Regions from separate parts of the Chryseobacterium sp. MEBOG07 genome, predicted to be linked through region 2. Evidence: riboswitches for the same ligand, from Rfam matches in the RefSeq annotation. Region 2 holds a riboswitch; each other region holds the start of a gene.
The links. Region 2 has a riboswitch for cobalamin ahead of LF886_RS07275 (TonB-dependent receptor plug domain-containing protein). Riboswitches for the same ligand answer to the same signal wherever they lie in the genome.
Positions count from the first base shown of each region.

Region 1 (4,668 bases), 2.3 Mb from region 2:
AACCAGAGTAAACAGTCCATTTCAAGGAAGAATGTCTGTCTTTTGGTGGAAGGATATATGGACGTGATCTCTCTTCACATGTCCGGAATTGAAAATGTAGTGGCCAGTTCGGGAACTTCCTTGACTACAGAGCAGATCAAACTGATCAAAAGGCTTACGGAAAATGTAACCATTCTTTTTGATGGTGATAATGCAGGTATTAAAGCCAGTTTCCGAAGCATAGACATGCTTTTGACTGAAGGAATGAATATCCGTGTATTGCTTTTCCCTGATGGGGATGACCCGGATTCTTTCGCCAGAAAACATCCTCAGGAATACGTTGAAAAGTATATCGAAAATGAAGCGATGGATTTCATCGACTTTAAAGCGGAAATCCTGTTGAGAGATGTAGGAAATGATCCTATTAAAAAGGCTGAAGCAATAAGGGATATCGTGAAATCGGTTTCTTTTGTACAGAATGCACTGAAAAGGGAAGTCTACCTTAAGGAAGTATCCAATAAGTTCGGACTTTCTGAGCAGAGTCTTTTCAATGAGCTAGGGGTTCAGAAGCAGATCACGCAGAATCAAACTCATCATGTGCAGCAGCAACAGAAGGAAAATGTTGCTCCTAAGATGGAGATTGTTCCTTTGGATAAGGAAAAAGAAGATCCTTTTTTGTTTGATGTGTTGTTTATGGAGAATAAACTTGTTGAACACATGCTGGCGTTTGGAGATATTGTTCTGAAACGTAGAAATGAACAGGGTGAAGAATATCAGATTACAGTAATTGAGGAGATTCTTCATCATTTTGAAGAAGAGCAGTATGCATTTTTAGTCAAAGGAAATGAAATCATTATCACTCAAGTGAGGGAAGGAATTCAGAAAGACGAGCTCAGAAGTGGAAACTTTTTTGTATCTTTTATGGATGAAGAGATTACTACAAAGGTTGTAGATGCTTTGATTCCGTTGGATGATCTTGAAAACTGGGCTTCCAGAAATATCTATCCACCCAATTACGGAGATAAAGTGGCAGATCAGATCCAGGGAGATGTTTTATTGCACAAATACAGATATATTGATTATTTGATCACAGAAACGGCAAAAGAACTGGATCAGTACAGCAGTACAGATGAAGGAAAATATTATGAGCTGATAAAAAAGATTACCTTACTGAAACAGGCTTCCATCAGATTGAGCAATATTATCGAGTATTCACCTATCAAAGGGATTTATGTAGATCGAAAGAGATAGTTTGAAGTCAGTTTTTTTTGATATTCTGTGACAAAAAGTCCTATAAAATTTTAGGAATAAATATTGTAATTTAAACTTCAGGAATATTTAAAAATAATACATAATAAAAATATGGACATTAAAAAAGAATTCAGAGATTTCTCTGTAAAGCACTTAGGAAACAACGGTTTGGTTACCGATCAGTATATGGGAATGTATGGCCCAACGAATCTTACACCGTACATCATGGAAGAAAGAAGATTAAACGTTGCTCAGATGGACGTTTTCTCCCGTTTGATGATGGACAGAATTATCTTCCTGGGAACGGGTATTGATGATCAGGTAGCAAACATCGTTACGGCACAGCTTTTATTCTTAGAAAGTGCAGACCCATCAAAAGATATTCAGATCTATATCAACTCTCCTGGTGGTAGCGTATATGCCGGTTTAGGTATTTATGATACGATGCAGATCATCAAACCGGATGTAGCGACAATCTGTACAGGTATGGCTGCTTCTATGGGAGCTGTATTATTGGTTGCCGGAGAAAAAGGAAAGCGTTCTGCGCTTAAGCACTCAAGAGTAATGATTCACCAGCCTTCAGGAGGTGCTCAGGGAGTAGCTTCAGATATGGAGATCAACTTGAGAGAGATGCTGAAATTGAAGCAGGAGCTTTATGAAATCATCGGTCACCACTCAGGGCAAACTTACGAGTGGGTAGAGAAATCTTCTGACAGAGATTACTGGATGACTTCTGAAGAAGCTAAAGGTTACGGAATGGTAGATGAGGTTCTACAAAGATCTACAGAGAAAAAATAATTGATTGTAAAATCATAAGAAACCGTACCAATCTGGTGCGGTTTTTTGTTTATCACAAAGCCTTAAAAGTTTTCTCCCGGGAAAATTAAAACGCTTACAAATAGTCAACTGGAGACGTAAAATTCCCCTCTTCCGGAGGGGTGGCGAAAATTCAAAGAATTTTTGACGGGGTGGTTTTACGTGTAGTTCTGGACATATCATTATAAAAAAAGCGCCTTTTTAAAGGCGCTTTCTCTATTTCTTAACCATTTTATGGATCGTTGTATTTTCAGCTGTTTTAATTTCAACAAAATAAACCCCTGAATGTAAAGACTGGATAGTAATCTTTGCTTCCTGAGAAGTCATTACCTTCTGTCCTGTGGCAGAATAAATATTCACTTCCTTCAGTTTCTCAGCAGTTTCAATCTGAATGAAATCACTTGCCGGATTAGGATAAATACTGAATTTTTTCTTATTCACATCGGACGTTCCCAGTGTTGCATTAAATGCTTCAGTAGGGGTAAACGGTCTTCTCTGTCCAAAACTCAATCCCAACCAGTCGTTGTTGCTCAACTGAATTTGAGAAAGGTTGGTTTTTGTTTGCCAGCTCGACAAATCTTTTCCTTTATATAACTTCCAGCCGTCTGATCCGGAAGCATTTCCTGTGAATGAGTTCAATGATAAATTGGAAATCTGATTATTGGCGGATGTAACATTAAAATAGGAAGTCTGTGACTGGATCAGTTGTAAAGCCTGTTCAGCCGTTATACTTCCGTTATATTTTATTCCAAAAACAAAAGAATTGGCACTTCCGTTGGCATTATCAGTTCCGAAATCGATTACGATAAGACTTGTATTGCTTCCTGTTCCAATCCAGTTGGTAACCTGAGATGGAGTATACCATGTAGAGCTGTAAGCTGCAACGGGAGGAGAGGGAGGGGTGTCGTAATGATCAAGACCGTATGACACTCCATACCATTTTCCGTCAACCAATGGAGTATAGCCTACACCATTGTTCCATGCCATGTTTGATGCGCTGGACCCAGACCATGTTATCCAGCTATCATCAGTAGTGGAGGTATGATGATTATAATTCAGGATAGAAAGATATCCTGTAGGAATATCAACCTGCATTTTGGATTCGGCGGCTACAATTGCATTGATAAGATCTTCCATCACTAGACCATTGCCATCAAAACGATATCCCCACGCATAAGAATTGGGAGTACTGTCGTCATTGAAATCTGCAATGAAATAGGCCTTTTTAGAACCGGTTCCTACCCAAAATTTGATGTCGTTTTCTGTGAATTGGGCCGACAATAACTGCATACAAAGCAGTAAGAAAAAAAGATAGATTTTTCTCATGATATAATTTAATTAAAGTTTTATTCCCGAAACTTATCTCCAGAGGAAAAACAATTCTTTCTCTGAAGTCAGTATCTTAAGGCAGGTCTCCTGGCTCACATCTTACAGCTTCCTTCCCGGATTTTCAGATCCAGTGGATATTATGTGCGGTAAGTTTAAACAGTTTACAGTTGCGGGTACAGCCCAAGATTTGAATGTTATTCTCACTTGATTCCCTATTAATGAACATTGTTCAGCCTTAAAAAACGCTGCAAATATATCATATAAATAGGTGAGTCTGTTTTGTGAATTATCTTTTTTTTGGATTCTTAAAAAGTTGATTTTCATATTAATTAATGATTGGATTGAATCATTAGTGTTTTATTTTAAAATTCAATATTTTTCTGTTTATATTCAATTCATTTTAAGGTTCTATTGTTAAAACACAATTATCATTATATTCAAGATCAGTTTATAATCAATTTATACTTTCGCAGCCATAAAAGTGAATATGAAAAAATTACTATTGTCTGTTGTAGTGCTGGCAGTATTGGCTTCATGTAAAAGTGATGATGATACCACAATGATTAACCAGGATATTAATTATTCCAAACTCCCTCAGGAGTTTCCATTTACCAAATTGGCTACGATAAACGGAGTAGATGTTATCAATGGCGGATTTGGTTCCGGAGCTGCGGCTCACCCTACGAGAAAAGGCGAATTTTACGTCATTACAGATAGGGGACCCAACACGGACTTCCAGAATGGAAAAAAATTTTTAACCCCTGACTTTACGCCTACCATTATGCATTTTAAAATCAATGCTGACGGAAATGTAGAGGTAATCAAATATATTAAGCTTAAAAATCCATCGGGACAGCCTATTACAGGCTTACCAAACCCTGTAGGAATGGGAAGCACAGGAGAAATAGCCTACGATGCTTCCGGAAATGTTCTGGGTACTGATAAATATGGACTGGACAGTGAAAGTATTGTTGCTGCGGCTGACGGTACATTCTGGGTTTCTGATGAATATGGTCCGCATATTGTGCATTACAGCGCAGACGGAGTAGAAATGGAAAGAATAAGCCCGATAGGTGTAAATACAGGAACAAGAAAATTACCTGCAGTTTTGGCCAAAAGAAGGGCTAACCGAGGAATGGAAGGACTTGCTATTACCCCAGACGGAAGAACATTGGTAGGAACAATACAGTCGATGATGTATGTGCCGACCAAAGCATTGGCAACCAATACTAGCTTAACAAGAATTGTCACATTTGATATTATAACAGGGCAGACCAAGCAGTTTTTATACAA
Region 1 is NZ_CP084579.1:3,917,682-3,922,349, reverse strand. It holds gene LF886_RS17940 (toprim domain-containing protein) at 46-1,230, shown strand; gene clpP (ATP-dependent Clp endopeptidase proteolytic subunit ClpP) at 1,342-2,028, shown strand; gene LF886_RS17930 (T9SS type A sorting domain-containing protein) at 2,263-3,372, opposite strand; cobalamin riboswitch at 3,435-3,628, opposite strand; gene LF886_RS17925 (esterase-like activity of phytase family protein) at 3,863-4,668, shown strand, end outside.
Region 1: it holds a riboswitch for cobalamin, as region 2 does, so the genes downstream of both, LF886_RS17930 (T9SS type A sorting domain-containing protein) here and LF886_RS07275 (TonB-dependent receptor plug domain-containing protein) in region 2, are expected to answer to the same signal.

Region 2 (4,668 bases):
TAAATGATCTGGGAATTTGAAATACCAGTATACGCCTAGAATCATAGAGGGTTGATTGATGAATTGTACAATAATCAAAATTAAATAAAATTTCACACTCCAAAACTTTCAAAACCCTTAAATTTGTTGTCAATAAAAATTTACTTGGATGCTTAGGAACATTTCAATTGCGGCAGCTACTTTTTTGTCCGTAGTTACAATCAATGCGCAGAAGAACAGAAATACCCAACTTGAGAGACCAAAATTAGTTGTCGGTCTGGTAGTAGATCAGATGCGTTGGGACTATTTATACCGTTTTTATGGTAAGTATGGAAATGATGGTTTCAAAAGACTTTTGAATACAGGATATTCTTTGAATAATGTACATATTCCTTATGTGCCTACCATTACAGCTTTGGGACATACGTGTATTTATACAGGATCTGTGCCGGCTATTCATGGAATTGCTGGAAACGACTGGACAGATAAAGAAACAGGTAAAGGTGTTTACTGTACTGCAGATGAGAGCGTTCAGCCGGTAGGAACTACCAATGTGAAAATCGGAAGTCACTCTCCGAAAAACCTTTGGTCTACTACGGTAACTGACGAATTGAGGCTGGCTACCAACTTCCAGGGAAAAGTAATTGGAGTTTCTTTGAAAGACAGAGCTTCTATTCTTCCTGCAGGACACACTCCAAACGGAGCTTTCTGGTTTGATGACAGCACAGGAAATTTCATCACAAGTACATGGTATATGAATGATCTTCCTCAATGGGTAAAATCATTCAACTCTCAGAATCTTCCTGAAAAATTAGTAGCCAACGGTTGGAATACCTTACTTCCAATCAACGAATATACAGAAAGTGCACCAGACAATTCTCCTTGGGAAGGTCTATTGGGAAGTTCAAAAACACCTACTTTCCCTTACAGTAATTTAGCTCAGGATTATCAGAAGAAAAAAGACAATATCCGTTATACACCTTTTGGAAATACACTGACATTGAAGCTGGCAGAAGCTTCTGTAGAGGGTGAAAAACTGGGTGGAGATAATATTACAGACTTTTTAGCAATTAACCTTGCTTCTACAGATTATGCAGGACATAAATTTGGTCCAAATTCTATTGAAGTGGAAGATGTTTATATCAGATTAGACCAGGATCTAGCAGAATTTTTCAAATATTTGGATTCAAAAGTAGGAAAAGGGGAGTATACGGTTTTCCTTTCTGCTGACCACGGTGGAGCGCATTCTGTAGGATTCCTTAAAGAACATAAAATCACTACAGGGTTCTTCGGTGAAGATGCGGAAAAGAACCTGAACCAAAAACTGAAAGATAAATTTGGTGCAGATAAACTGATCAATGCGATTGATAACTATCAGATTTATTTTGACAGAAAAGTATTGGCAGACAGCAAGCTTGAATTGGATGATGTAAGAAACTTTGCGGTAAAAGAACTGGAGAAAGATCCTACCGTTTTATATGCTGTTTCAGTGGATAAAGTTCAGGAATCAAGTATTCCGGAGCCGATTAAACAAAGAATTATCAACGGAATCAACAGACAGAGAAGTGGAGATATCCAGTTAATTTCTCATGACTCTATGCTTCCTCCATATTCTAAAACAGGAACTACACACAGTGTTTGGAACTCTTATGATTCTCATATTCCATTGATCTTTATGGGATGGGGTGTGAAGCAAGGAGAAAGCAACAAGGCTTATCACATGACAGATATTGCACCTACGGTATCTTCTTTATTGAAAATTCAGTTCCCAAGTGGAAATGTAGGAAACCCGATTACGGAAGTTATTGGTAGATAAATTGAATACAATTATTCTATGATAAATGGCTGCTTTCGATTGAAAGCAGCTTTTTTTGTGAATTATTTCTCCAAATTTTTAATCTGCCACACTCCAATCTCACTTTTTGGCGAATACATATAAAAAGCTATCTTTGCAAGAAATTTGGTTTCCAGTATATTGGAATGAAAAGGGAATCGGGTGTAACCCCCGGACTGTCCCCGCAACTGTAAATCGCAAAAAAAGTTTCTGCAAAAAACCACTGTCTAAAAACGGGAAGGAGCAGAATGCGAAAGTCAGGAGACCTGCCAGAATTATAATCAAAAAAACATATTGCTTTCGGAGGAAAAGTAAAAGAGTATGGATATAAAAAGATCATTAGTACTGCTTTTTTCGTCTTATGGCTGTTTTCTTTTTGGACAAGAGAAGACCATTGACACTATTTATGTCTTCGACAACCAGATGAATAGGGTGAAACTTTTTCATCCCGTAAAAACAATTTCGGCAGAAGAGGCCGAGAAAAACTCCAGTAACCTTTCAGAACTCCTGAGATTTCAGTCGCAGGTTTATATCAAAGAAAATGGGCGTGGTGCTGTTTCTTCACCGTCTTTCAGAGGAACTACTGCTCAGCAGACGGCTTTTGTATGGAACGGAATTAATATCAACTCCAATTTTTTAGGACAAGGAGATATCAATAATATTGCTTTGTTCGGATATGACCAGATTGGTATAAAAGCCGGCGGTGGAAGTGTAGTATATGGAAGCGGCGCTATTGGGGGAAGTATCCACCTGAATAATACCCTTGATTTTAATAAAGGTTTCCATGGTTCTTTATTTTCTGAAGTAGCTTCTTTTAATACCTATAATAATTTTGTAAAAGGATTTTACAGCAATGATAAGTTCAGCTTTAAAGCTTCCGGTAATTATTCTGTAAGCGAAAACGATTATAAGGTAAGCGATCTGAATTATATCAACAGAAACGGAAGTTATTACAATACGACATTCAATGTAGGAGCTTCCTATAAGATCAACAGTGATCATAAAATTTCCTGGCAGAGCCAGTTTTTTGATTCTTCACAGCATTTTCCTGTGTATGAAGAAACGGGAACCAAAACGAAATATAAAACTCAAAGTGTAAGAAGTCTTCTTTCGTGGGATTGGAACAAAACGAAGTTCAGTAACTCCTTGAAAGCGGCTTATACGGAAGAGAACTTTCAGTATTTCGGCTCGCTAAATCTTCCTAAATCAAGTGGGGGAACAGGGAAGAATTATATCTTTAAAAATGATTTCAATTATTTCCTGAATTCAAAGTGGAATTTTAACCTTATTGGGGAATTTCAATTAAATAAAGGAGAAGGGTATCAGAACGGAATATCCAGCGTTAGTAGAAATATTGGTTCTGTTTCCGGATTGTTGAGATATTTTGCAACGAAAGACCTTCGTTTTGAGGGTGGATTTAAGAAAGACTTTGTGGAAGATGTAAAGTCACCGTTTTTGTATTCATTCTCCGGAAAATGGAGCGCTGCAAAATGGTATGATGTGAGCATTAATGTATCAAAGAATTTCAGATATCCTTCATTTAATGACATTTATTATGAACCGGGAGGAAACAAAGATCTGAAGCCGGAAACATCTACTCAGGTGGATATGACGAACGAGTTCAAAGTAGGAGATTTCAAGCTTGCTTTGTCTCCTTATTATATGAATGTGACCGATCTTATTGTATGGCTGCCTACAGCATTGGGATATTGGCAGGCATTTAATGTCAATAAATCTGAATCTTACGGATTAGAATCTCAGCTGTCTTTCAGTAAACAATTGGGCAATCATAAGATCCGAGCCAATGCAGGATATTATTATGCAAGATCTATCGATAAAGAAACGAATATGCAGAGACCTTATGTTCCTATGCACAGAGGGAATGCGAATATAGATTATGAATATCGCTTCTTTAAGTTTTTCGCACAGGGACTGCTGAATGGTGTTACCTACACGACAAGTGATGAAAAGAGATCAGATGCTATTGATCCTTATTTTCTTTTGAATGTGGGAGTTTCTGCAACATTAGCAAAAAAATATACCTTAGGGTTCAAAGTGAACAATCTAACGGATACCTACTATAAAACAGCTTCTTTTTATCCTTTACCTAAAAGAAACTATAGTGTGTATGCCGCAATAAATTTTTAAAAAATTAAAATTGAATAAATTATGAAAATAACTAAACTTTTAACTGTATTATTTGCAGTAGTGTTATTGTTTAACATTTCTTCATGTTCAAGTGATTCTGCAGAGTTTGAAATGTCCCCGATCACTTATCAGAACGGATATTTTATCTCTAATGAAGGGAACTTTAACAGCCAGGGGGCTAAAGTAACATTTCTGACAAGAGATTTAAGCTTAAAGCAAGACGATGTATATGGCTATAACAACAATAAAGATATTTTGGGTGATGTACTTCAGACCATCGGTCTTAATGGAAATAAGGCTTATCTTGTAATCAATAACTCTAACAAAATTGTTGTTGTTGACCGTTATACATTTAAAAGAGTAGGAGTAATTACGGATCAGATTGATAACCCAAGAGGGATTACTTTTACTAATGGATTTATCTATGTTACCAACACGAATTTCACTGCAAATACCAAAAGTGTAACGAAATATAAAATTTCTGACCTTTCATTTGTAAGTAAAATCAACATGACTGAAGTTTCTGATAAAGCAGTAGAAGCAGGTGGAAATGTTTTCATACAGAATGCTTCATCTGGGTTTGGAAATAAGATTACTTATATCAATACCTCTAATGATGCTAAAACTGAAATTGCAGTTCCGAATGGTAGTGTTAATAACACCATTTCATATAACTCTAATGTGTACACAATTTCTTCAACGGCTGC
Region 2 is NZ_CP084579.1:1,583,660-1,588,327, forward strand. It holds gene LF886_RS07265 (hypothetical protein) at 1-96, opposite strand, end outside; gene pafA (alkaline phosphatase PafA) at 149-1,795, shown strand; cobalamin riboswitch at 1,924-2,102, shown strand; gene LF886_RS07275 (TonB-dependent receptor plug domain-containing protein) at 2,135-3,961, shown strand; gene LF886_RS07280 (YncE family protein) at 3,983-4,668, shown strand, end outside.

Region 3 (4,668 bases), 1.7 Mb from region 2:
GTCGAAGTGCAAAAATATACTATATAAATGAATAACCAATACCAGAGTTCATCAATGTTTTAGGGGGTTAAAAAGACAAATCGTGCTATGAAAATCATAACACGATCCGAATTGTTGAATCTAATTATTTGAAAGTTTTTTTAAAGTGCATATTCCACTGATGCTTCTTTAGCGGCTGCTACCATTGCTATTAAAGCTTTTTCTGTCTCGTCCCAATGTCTGGTCTTCAGTCCGCAGTCCGGATTTACCCAAAGCTGATTGGCAGGAATTACATTCTGGGCTTTTCTCAATAGCTCAATCATTTCTTCTTTTGAAGGAACTCTTGGTGAGTGAATATCATAAACGCCAGGACCAATTTCATTTGGATATTTGAAGTCTGCAAAGGCATTCAACAGTTCCATCTGAGAACGGGAACATTCTATGGTAATTACGTCGGCATCCATATCGGCAATGTTTTCAATAATATCATTGAATTCAGAATAACACATATGGGTATGGATCTGTGTGGCATCTTCTACTCCGCTTGCTGAAATTCTGAAAGCTTCCACGGCCCATTTCAGATAGTCTTGCCAGTCGGTTTTTCTTAATGGAAGTCCTTCTCTTATGGCAGGTTCATCAATCTGGATAATTCTGATTCCTGCTTTTTCAAGATCTACCACTTCATCACGGATCGCCAAAGCAATTTGTTTACATGTTTCCGAACGAGGCTGATCATCCCGTACAAATGACCATTGTAAAATCGTAACAGGACCGGTAAGCATTCCTTTCACCCATTTTTCAGTCTGAGATTGCGCATATTGAGACCAATATACCGTCATAGGAGTCGGGCGGGAAACATCTCCAAAAATTACAGGAGGCTTTACACAACGGCTTCCGTAGCTCTGTACCCATCCATTTTTAGTAAATACAAATCCTTCCAGCTGTTCTCCGAAATATTCAACCATATCATTGCGCTCAAATTCTCCGTGTACCAGCACATCAATTCCGATTTCTTCCTGCCAGCGAATCGTTCTTTGGGTTTCTTCTTTCAGTAGAGCATCATATTGTTCTGCTGTCAACTCTCCTTTTTTGAACTTTGCTCTCCAGCTTCTTACTTCTGTTGTCTGAGGAAATGATCCGATTGTTGTCGTTGGGAATAACGGAAGCTGTAATTCTTTTTGCTGTTCTTCTTTACGGATTTTGAATGTATTTATTCTTTGAGCATCCTTTTCAGTTACAGCATGGGCTCTTTGCTTCACTTTATCATTATGAATGAGAGACGACGTTCTTCTGCTTGCAATTGCTTTTTTATTGTCTTCAAATGTTGCAAGAATCTGTTCATTTTCTGTTCCGGAAGCCAGCTCTTTAAGCGTTACTATTTCTTCTACTTTCTGTTTGGCGAAAGCCAGCCAGTTTTTAATCTCAGCATTCAGGTTGGTTTCAAAATCCAGATCGCAAGGTGAATGAAGCAATGAACAAGATGGAGAAATTAAAATCCTTTCAGATCCTAATTTTTCAACAGCTTTTTTGATGAAGGACAATGACTTTTCATAGTCATTTTTCCAGATATTTCTTCCATCCACCACTCCTAATGAAAGACTTAAGCTTTCCGGAATAGCATTCAGAATATCATCCAACTGTTCAGGATTTCTTACAAGATCGATATGCAGTACATCCACAGGAAGTGAAGCAGCAAGCGATACATTATCTTTCAATCCGTCAAAATACGCGGCGACAATAAATTTCAGTTTCGGGAAACGTTTTCTTATTTCAGAATAAACAAAATGATAAGTTTCTTTCGCTTTCTCCGTTAAATCCAACGCCAGAAAAGGTTCGTCAAACTGAATCCATTCTGCGCCCTGCTCCTGAAGTTTTGTTAAGATCTCTGTGTATACGGAAAGAAGATTTCCAGCCAGATCCAGTTTATCAAATCCTTCTTCTTTTTCTTTTCCTAAAAGAAGATAAGAAACAAGTCCGATAATAACTGGCTTTGCGTTGATTCCCGCTTGTTTTGCTCCTGCAAATTCATTGAAAATTTTATCCGAGCTTAGCTTAAATTGCTGGTTTTTATAAAATTCGGGAACGATATAGTGATAATTGGTATCAAACCACTTGGTCATTTCCATTGCTGTGATATCCAATCCTTCTTTCTGATATCCTCTTGCCATGGCAAAATAAAGATCCAGTTCAGAATTATTCTTTTTCAGCACCACTTCATGATAACGTGCAGGGATCGCTCCTACTACAAGGCTCATATCCAATACCTGATCATAATACGAGAAATCATTGCACGGAATAAGATCAATTCCTGCTTTTTTCTGAATATTCCAGTTTTGGTTACAGATAGTTCTGCCTGTATTCAGAAGTTCTTCCAGAAGAATTTTACCTGACCAATATTGCTCGCAGGCTTTTTTGAGTTCTCTTTTGCTACCAATACGCGGATAGCCTAGAATGTGAGTTTGCATTTTTTAAACTTTTTAATTAAACTTAATGATAAAGCCCTTTAAAATGTTTCATAATGCTTTGGATAAAGAGTTTTTGGAAAATAGTAATATAGCGAACGGTACAATTTCTCTCACACGAAAAAATGTATTATCCGATATATCATCTGTATGACCCAAAAGCTTCAGACCGCGAAAGCATTGTCAATTCAGTAAAGGCAGGTCTCCTGACTTGTAACAGTTTCTGTCATCCTTCCCGCTTTGGCAGTGGATATGCAAGGACAGAAACCTTTGGTGTGTTACTTACAGTTGCGCGACAGCTCGTGATTCTCACACGATTCCCTATTAATTTACCTTAAGTAAAACCTTTCCTGTTTGATGAAGTATCTTTAAAGAACTGTACTTTTATTGATAACAATTGCCATCACTAAAAGTTTTTAATTTTGTGTAAAATTAATAATACAGAATAAAAGCGCAATCAAAGTAAATTAATTAAGCAAATTAATCTTTTAAAAAACAATACTAAAGCATATAATTCTGTAAATTTGACTGTTTTAATACTATAAAAGAATAATATTCTGTGGAACAACTCGATGATAAGGATGTACAGCTGCTCAGGCTGCTCCAGAAAAATGCAAAACTGACCGTAAAAGAACTTGCAAAAGAAGTAAACCTTTCTACTTCACCGGTTTTTGAAAGGGTAAAAAGACTGGAACAGGACGGATTTGTAAAAAGATATGCTGCTGTTCTTGATGCTGAAAAGCTCAACCGTGGGTTTACCGTTTTCTGTCAGATCAAACTAAAAATTCACGACAGGTCTGTAGGCTATGATTTTGTAAAAGAAATTTTAGAAATTGAGGAAGTTGCTGAATGCTATAATATTTCCGGAGATTTTGACTTTCTTCTGAAAGTACAGGTCAGAGATATGAAGCATTATCAGGATTTTGTATTTAATAAGTTAGGCTCTGTAGATTCCATTGGAAGTACTCACAGTACTTTTGTCATGGCTGAGGTGAAAAACAATCATGGACTGACCATATGATTTGATGAGGAGTTGAAAGTTATCGACTCTAAAAAAGATTTCATCCACTATTCTTCTATCCACTTTCTAAAGGAAGAGGTATTGCTTTGGCTGGTAATAAGATGGTCTTTGTATCCTTTTATTTTGATGGAGAGTGTGTTTTTGTTGTAGCGTTCTATTCTTTCAATATGTTTTTTTTGAACAAGTTCGCTTCTGTTGATCCTGAAAAAGGCTAAAGGATCTACCTGTTTTTCAATTTCTTTTAACGTTGATTCATTTAGCAGGTTTTTCTTTCCAGCAGTGTCAACGGCAAAAACAATTCCTTCTTCTGCTTCAAAGAAAGCAATATCTTCAGTATTTATAAAATAAATTCCCTGATGTGAACTGATTGTAAATCTCTTTTTATAGTTTTTTCCGGGATGATTGTTATTAAGCATTTGCTGAAGTTTTACTAAAACATCTTGCTGCTCAGAGGCTGTGCTTTTCAGTAACAGAAATTTGTTCCAGGCTTTTTGGAAACGATCCTTTGAAAATGGTTTTAAAAGATATTCTATTCCATTACTCTCAAAGGCATTCATCAAGAACTGATCATAGGCAGTAGTAAAGATAATCGGGCTGGAAATATCCACCTGATTATAGATTTCAAAGGCATTTCCATCCAATAGTTCAATATCAGAAAAGATCAGATCAACATTTGAATTTTTAAAAAAAGCGATAGCTTCTTCTACTTTGTCAATTTCTGCAACAATTTCAACGGATTCGTCCAGCTCATTGATGAAACGTTTCAATTTGTTTCTGGCCGGGATTTCGTCTTCGATGATTACCACTTTTATCATATTTCTTATGCTGGAATTATAGGAATGATTACTGAAAATTCATTTTCTGTTTTTAAAATCTCTACCTGCTGATCTGTTAGCAGCGCATACTGCTCTATAAGATTATTCAATGCTCTTCCGGAGGTTTTCTTACTGTTTCGCTTGGGAAGCCTGTTATTAGAAACTGTTATTTTATGATTCAGATCTATTACAATCAAAACCGGATTGGCAAAGGTCCCAATATTATGCTGAACTGCATTTTCCAGCAGCAGCTGCAGTGAAAGCGGAATAATATTCCCTGACGTCTCACTATGATCCACTTTCAAAGAATAAACATTTCCATATTTGTACTGTATCAGTTTAAAATATTTTTCTGCAAAAGCCAATTCTTCTTCCACTGAAATTATTTTTT
Region 3 is NZ_CP084579.1:3,276,710-3,281,377, forward strand. It holds gene metE (5-methyltetrahydropteroyltriglutamate--homocysteine S-methyltransferase) at 141-2,444, opposite strand; cobalamin riboswitch at 2,620-2,805, opposite strand; gene LF886_RS15115 (Lrp/AsnC family transcriptional regulator) at 3,001-3,462, shown strand; gene LF886_RS15120 (LytR/AlgR family response regulator transcription factor) at 3,510-4,277, opposite strand; gene LF886_RS15125 (sensor histidine kinase) at 4,283-4,668, opposite strand, start outside.
Region 3: it holds a riboswitch for cobalamin, as region 2 does, so the genes downstream of both, metE (5-methyltetrahydropteroyltriglutamate--homocysteine S-methyltransferase) here and LF886_RS07275 (TonB-dependent receptor plug domain-containing protein) in region 2, are expected to answer to the same signal.

Region 4 (4,668 bases), 2.5 Mb from region 2:
AAAACATCATTTTAAATGCAGCCAATAAGAAAAATTATATCATTGCAACTTTTACTTTAAAACCAGAAGTTACGAAAAGAACGATAGGAATTGACGGGATTGCTTTTGATAAAAAAGGAAATTTGTATGCAGGAAATTTTGGAGATGGTGTTATTAATAAACTAGAATTTGACAAGGATGGAAAAGTAAAATCGAATACAATAGTTTTCGATTCAGATCAGTTAAAATGCTGTGACGGTTTTTTTTATGACGAAAAAAGAAATTCGATTTTTATTGCCAATTATGAGAACAACAGTGTACATCAGCTCAACTTAGATACCAATACAATTTCGCTGATTTGGGAAAATGATAATGCAGACGGTTCCGATGGGAAACTGGATAATCCTTGTGAAACTATTATCTATAAAGGGAAATTATTAGTAGTTAATTATGATACTTTTCAAGGAGAAAAAAATAAAGAAGCAGATGCTTTTCATACGATATCAAGCTTTGATCTGGAAAATTGAATTGAGATTAAATAGCAAGAAAAAAATCAAGCAATTAAGCAAACTAACGGTATCACCTTAGCCATAAAAGTGTTCAATAATAATCCTGCCATGAACACTTAAAGGCTCACAATCTTTGTGAGTCTTTTTTGTTTTTCATAGACTTTATTAAAATCTTATGCAAGAAAACTATTAATACAAGAATTAATTATCTGTAAAATATTGCCCAAACCATTGATCGAAACTTTCTTTATATTGAGCCTGAGCGTTTTTAATCAGTAAATCAGGTTCTTCGATCTGGCTTAAGCCATAATCTCCTTTCATCCAAGTCAAATATTTGCTTAAATCTTCACTCTCTTCATAATCATCTTCATCTTTATAAAAATAAGCTTCATCAAACTCTACTGAAATCTCAGTATCAAAAGTAAGTAAATGTAAAAGCTGTAAAATATTTTCAGCAACAATATGAACACCACCTTCATCTCCAAAAACAACTACTGGCATTTTATTTAAAGGCTGATCCGTTCCGTTATTCCAGATTGCATAGAATGAACCGGAACCATTTGCCTGAGCAAAAGGCAACATACTATTCAAAAAAATTTCATCATCACTCCAGCTTTTCAATCCGGACTTACTATCGATTAAAACACCAAAATCTTGTGAATAATTTCCAAACGAGGAAATAGTATTCTGGAAATAGATCAGTTTCTCAAGTTCTACAGGAATCTCTCCCAAACCTAAGTTTTTTTTAAATTCTATAATGTCTATCATTGGTCAATTATCTCTAGTTAATAAAATTAGTAAAATGAAAAAAGAATAACAAATTTATTAACTATCTTTAATTTTCCGGTCATCTTTTGTATCAATTTAACAATATAATTAATCCATTCATCTCATAAATAAACCCCATAACAACAACGTTTTCAATATATTAAATCAAAACAATTATTGATTACATAAAATATCTTTTTCGTTATTATAAAATACCTATATTTACCACCAAGGAGTTCTTAAAACCTTCTTTATCAACCGAAATTGGTTACACTTAGGTGTGCATTAAAAGGGAATCGTGTGCAAATCACGAACTGTCGCGCAACTGTAAGTAACACATAAAGTTTTTATCAATTGATATCCACTGTATATTTTTTATATGGGAAGGATGATAAAAACCGTTACAAGTCAGGAGACCTGCCTATTTCGCATTGACGATGCTTTCGCGATTTGAAGCTTACAGTCAGGTATGATACGTTATGGATATAGTGTGATAAAACTGTTTTGTCAATCTGTATTACTTTTTGAGATGGATTACGAGTGAGCATTAGGTTGTTCTCATTATTCCATGGCTCAAATTCGTATCCCCCTTTCCGTAATTTTTCTTTTCTAATAAAGCACCGCGAAGTTTACTGAGAACTTTTTATAAGGTTTAATCAATGTAAAAAGTTATAAGGTGTACCGAAACAATCTTAATTATTCATGCAGTAACAACAGTTCTATTTTACAGACCTGTACAGCAAGAACTTTGCAAAATCCTCAATATCAATGTGATTTTAAGATTACTAAAATCCTTTTCTACCCTTCCTTTTTTACTAATAAGATAAGCATTTACAGCTCTTCTGCTCATTCGCAAACAAATTTCAACTCAACAATAAAATATTATAATGACCAAAAATGAAAATTGGAAATCTCCCGGCATGAAATTCCGGGAGGCAATGGAAAAAGAAAATCCCCTTCAGATTGTTGGAGCCATTAACGCAAACCATGCATTATTGGCACAGCAGGCTGGCTTTAATGCCATTTATCTTTCAGGAGGAGGTGTTGCAGCAGGGTCTTTAGGAATTCCTGATTTAGGGATTACCACTCTGGATGATGTGCTCATAGATGTTCAGCGTATTACCAATATTTGTGATTTGCCGCTAATGGTAGATATCGACACAGGTTTTGGGCCTTCTGCATTTAATGTCGCCAGAACTATTAAATCATTGATCAAAGCCGGAGCGGCAGCGGTACACATCGAGGATCAGGTGGGTGCAAAACGTTGTGGCCATAGGCCTGGAAAAGAAATCGTAAGCAAAGAAGAAATGGTAGACCGTCTTAAGGCTGCTGCAGATGCCCGTACCGATGAAAGCTTTGTTATCGGCGCAAGAACAGATGCTTTTGCCAATGAAGGACTGGAAAAAACTTTAGAAAGAGCCGTAGCCTATAAAGAAGCGGGTGCAGATTTCATTTTTGCTGAAGCAGTACCCGATTTAAGTTTTTATCAAAAATTTGTTGATGCTACCGGAATTCCTGTGCTTGCGAATATCACAGAATTTGGGATGATTAAAATGTACACGGTAGAAGAGCTAAAAAACGCAGGTGTCGGGCTCATCCTCTACCCTCTTTCTGCCTTCCGGGCTGCTAATAAAGCGGCACAAAATGTATACAATCATATTCGCAAAGACGGAACACAAGCCAACGTACTGGATACTATGCAAACAAGAGAAGAACTTTATCACAGTATCGGCTACCACGATTATGAACAAAAATTAGATAATCTTTTTAAACAAAATACTCATGTCAACAAATAGCGAACCAACATTTAAACCTAAAAAAAGTGTAGCCCTTTCCGGAGTTACAGCAGGCAATACCGCTCTTTGCAGTGTCGGAAAAAGCGGAAATGACCTCCATTACAGAGGTTACGATATTTTGGATCTTGCAGAAAAAACACAATTTGAAGAGGTGGCTTACCTTCTTATTTATGGCCAGTTACCTACAGAAGCACAGTTGAAAAACTATAAAGCCAAATTAAAATCTTTGAGAGGTCTTCCTCATTCTGTAAGAAATATCTTAAAAAGTATTCCGGCAGCAGCACACCCAATGGATGTTATGCGCTCAATGGTTTCAGCAGTTGGTAGTATTCAGCCTGAAAAAGATGACCATAATGTCGCAGGAGCAAGAGATATTGCTGATAAATTATTAGCATCATTCAGTTCCGGACTTTTATATTGGTATCATTATACCCACAATGGTAAAGAGATTGATGTTGAGACTGATGACGATACTATCGGTGGACATTTCCTTCATTTGTTACATGGCAAAAAAGCTCCTGATTCATGGATAAAAGCAATGGAGATATCTCTTAATCTGTATGCTGAACATGAGTTTAACGCTTCTACTTTCACGGCCCGTGTTATTGCCGGTACATCTTCAGATTTTTATTCCTGTATCACAGGCGCTATCGGTGCTTTAAGAGGTCCAAAACATGGAGGAGCCAATGAAGTGGCTTTTGAAATACAAAGCCGTTATCATTCTCCTGATGAAGCTGAAGAAGATATCAGAAAGCGTATTGCCAACAAAGAAGTCATTATTGGATTTGGACACCCTGTTTACACGATATCAGATCCTAGAAATGTAGTCATAAAAAAAGTAGCCAAAGAACTTTCCGAAGAAGCCGGAGATATGCTGTTATACAACATCGCTGAAAGGTTGGAAAGTGTCATGTGGGAAGAAAAGAAAATGTTCCCTAATCTGGATTGGTTCTCCGCAGTATCTTATCACCAAATGGGAGTTCCTACCCTGATGTTCACTCCGTTATTCGTTATTTCAAGAGTTACAGGATGGAGCGCCCACATTATTGAACAAAGACAGGATGGGAAAATCATCCGTCCAAGCGCCAATTATACAGGTCCTGAAAATAAAGACTTTGTCTCCATCGAAAACAGATAATAAAAAATTCAATTAATAATTAAACTTAAAAAATAAAGATGTCATCACACATTTCAAACGAAAGACCACAACCAGATCAGGTATTAGTAGATATTGCAGACTATGTATTAAACTATGAAATTAAAAACGAATTAGCCTGGAAAACAGCTCATTATTGTTTATTAGATACCATCGGATGCGGATTGGAAGCGTTGACTTATCCAGCATGTACTAAGCTTTTAGGACCTATTGTAAAAGGAACAGTAGTTCCGAATGGTGCTAAAGTTCCGGGTACGCAATTTCAGTTAGATCCCGTACAGGCAGCTTTCAACATCGGTGCCATTATCCGTTGGCTGGATTTCAATGATACATGGTTAGCTGCTGAATGGGGACACCCTTCAGATAACCTGGGAGGAATTTTAGCGACAGCTGACTGGCTTTCAAGAACGAATATTGCAGAAGGAAAGTCTCCTTTAAAAATGAAACAGGTTTTGGAGGC
Region 4 is NZ_CP084579.1:4,129,458-4,134,125, forward strand. It holds gene LF886_RS18960 (hypothetical protein) at 1-506, shown strand, start outside; gene LF886_RS18965 (hypothetical protein) at 690-1,256, opposite strand; cobalamin riboswitch at 1,505-1,696, shown strand; gene prpB (methylisocitrate lyase) at 2,144-3,052, shown strand; gene prpC (2-methylcitrate synthase) at 3,039-4,190, shown strand; gene LF886_RS18980 (bifunctional 2-methylcitrate dehydratase/aconitate hydratase) at 4,229-4,668, shown strand, end outside.
Region 4: it holds a riboswitch for cobalamin, as region 2 does, so the genes downstream of both, prpB (methylisocitrate lyase) here and LF886_RS07275 (TonB-dependent receptor plug domain-containing protein) in region 2, are expected to answer to the same signal.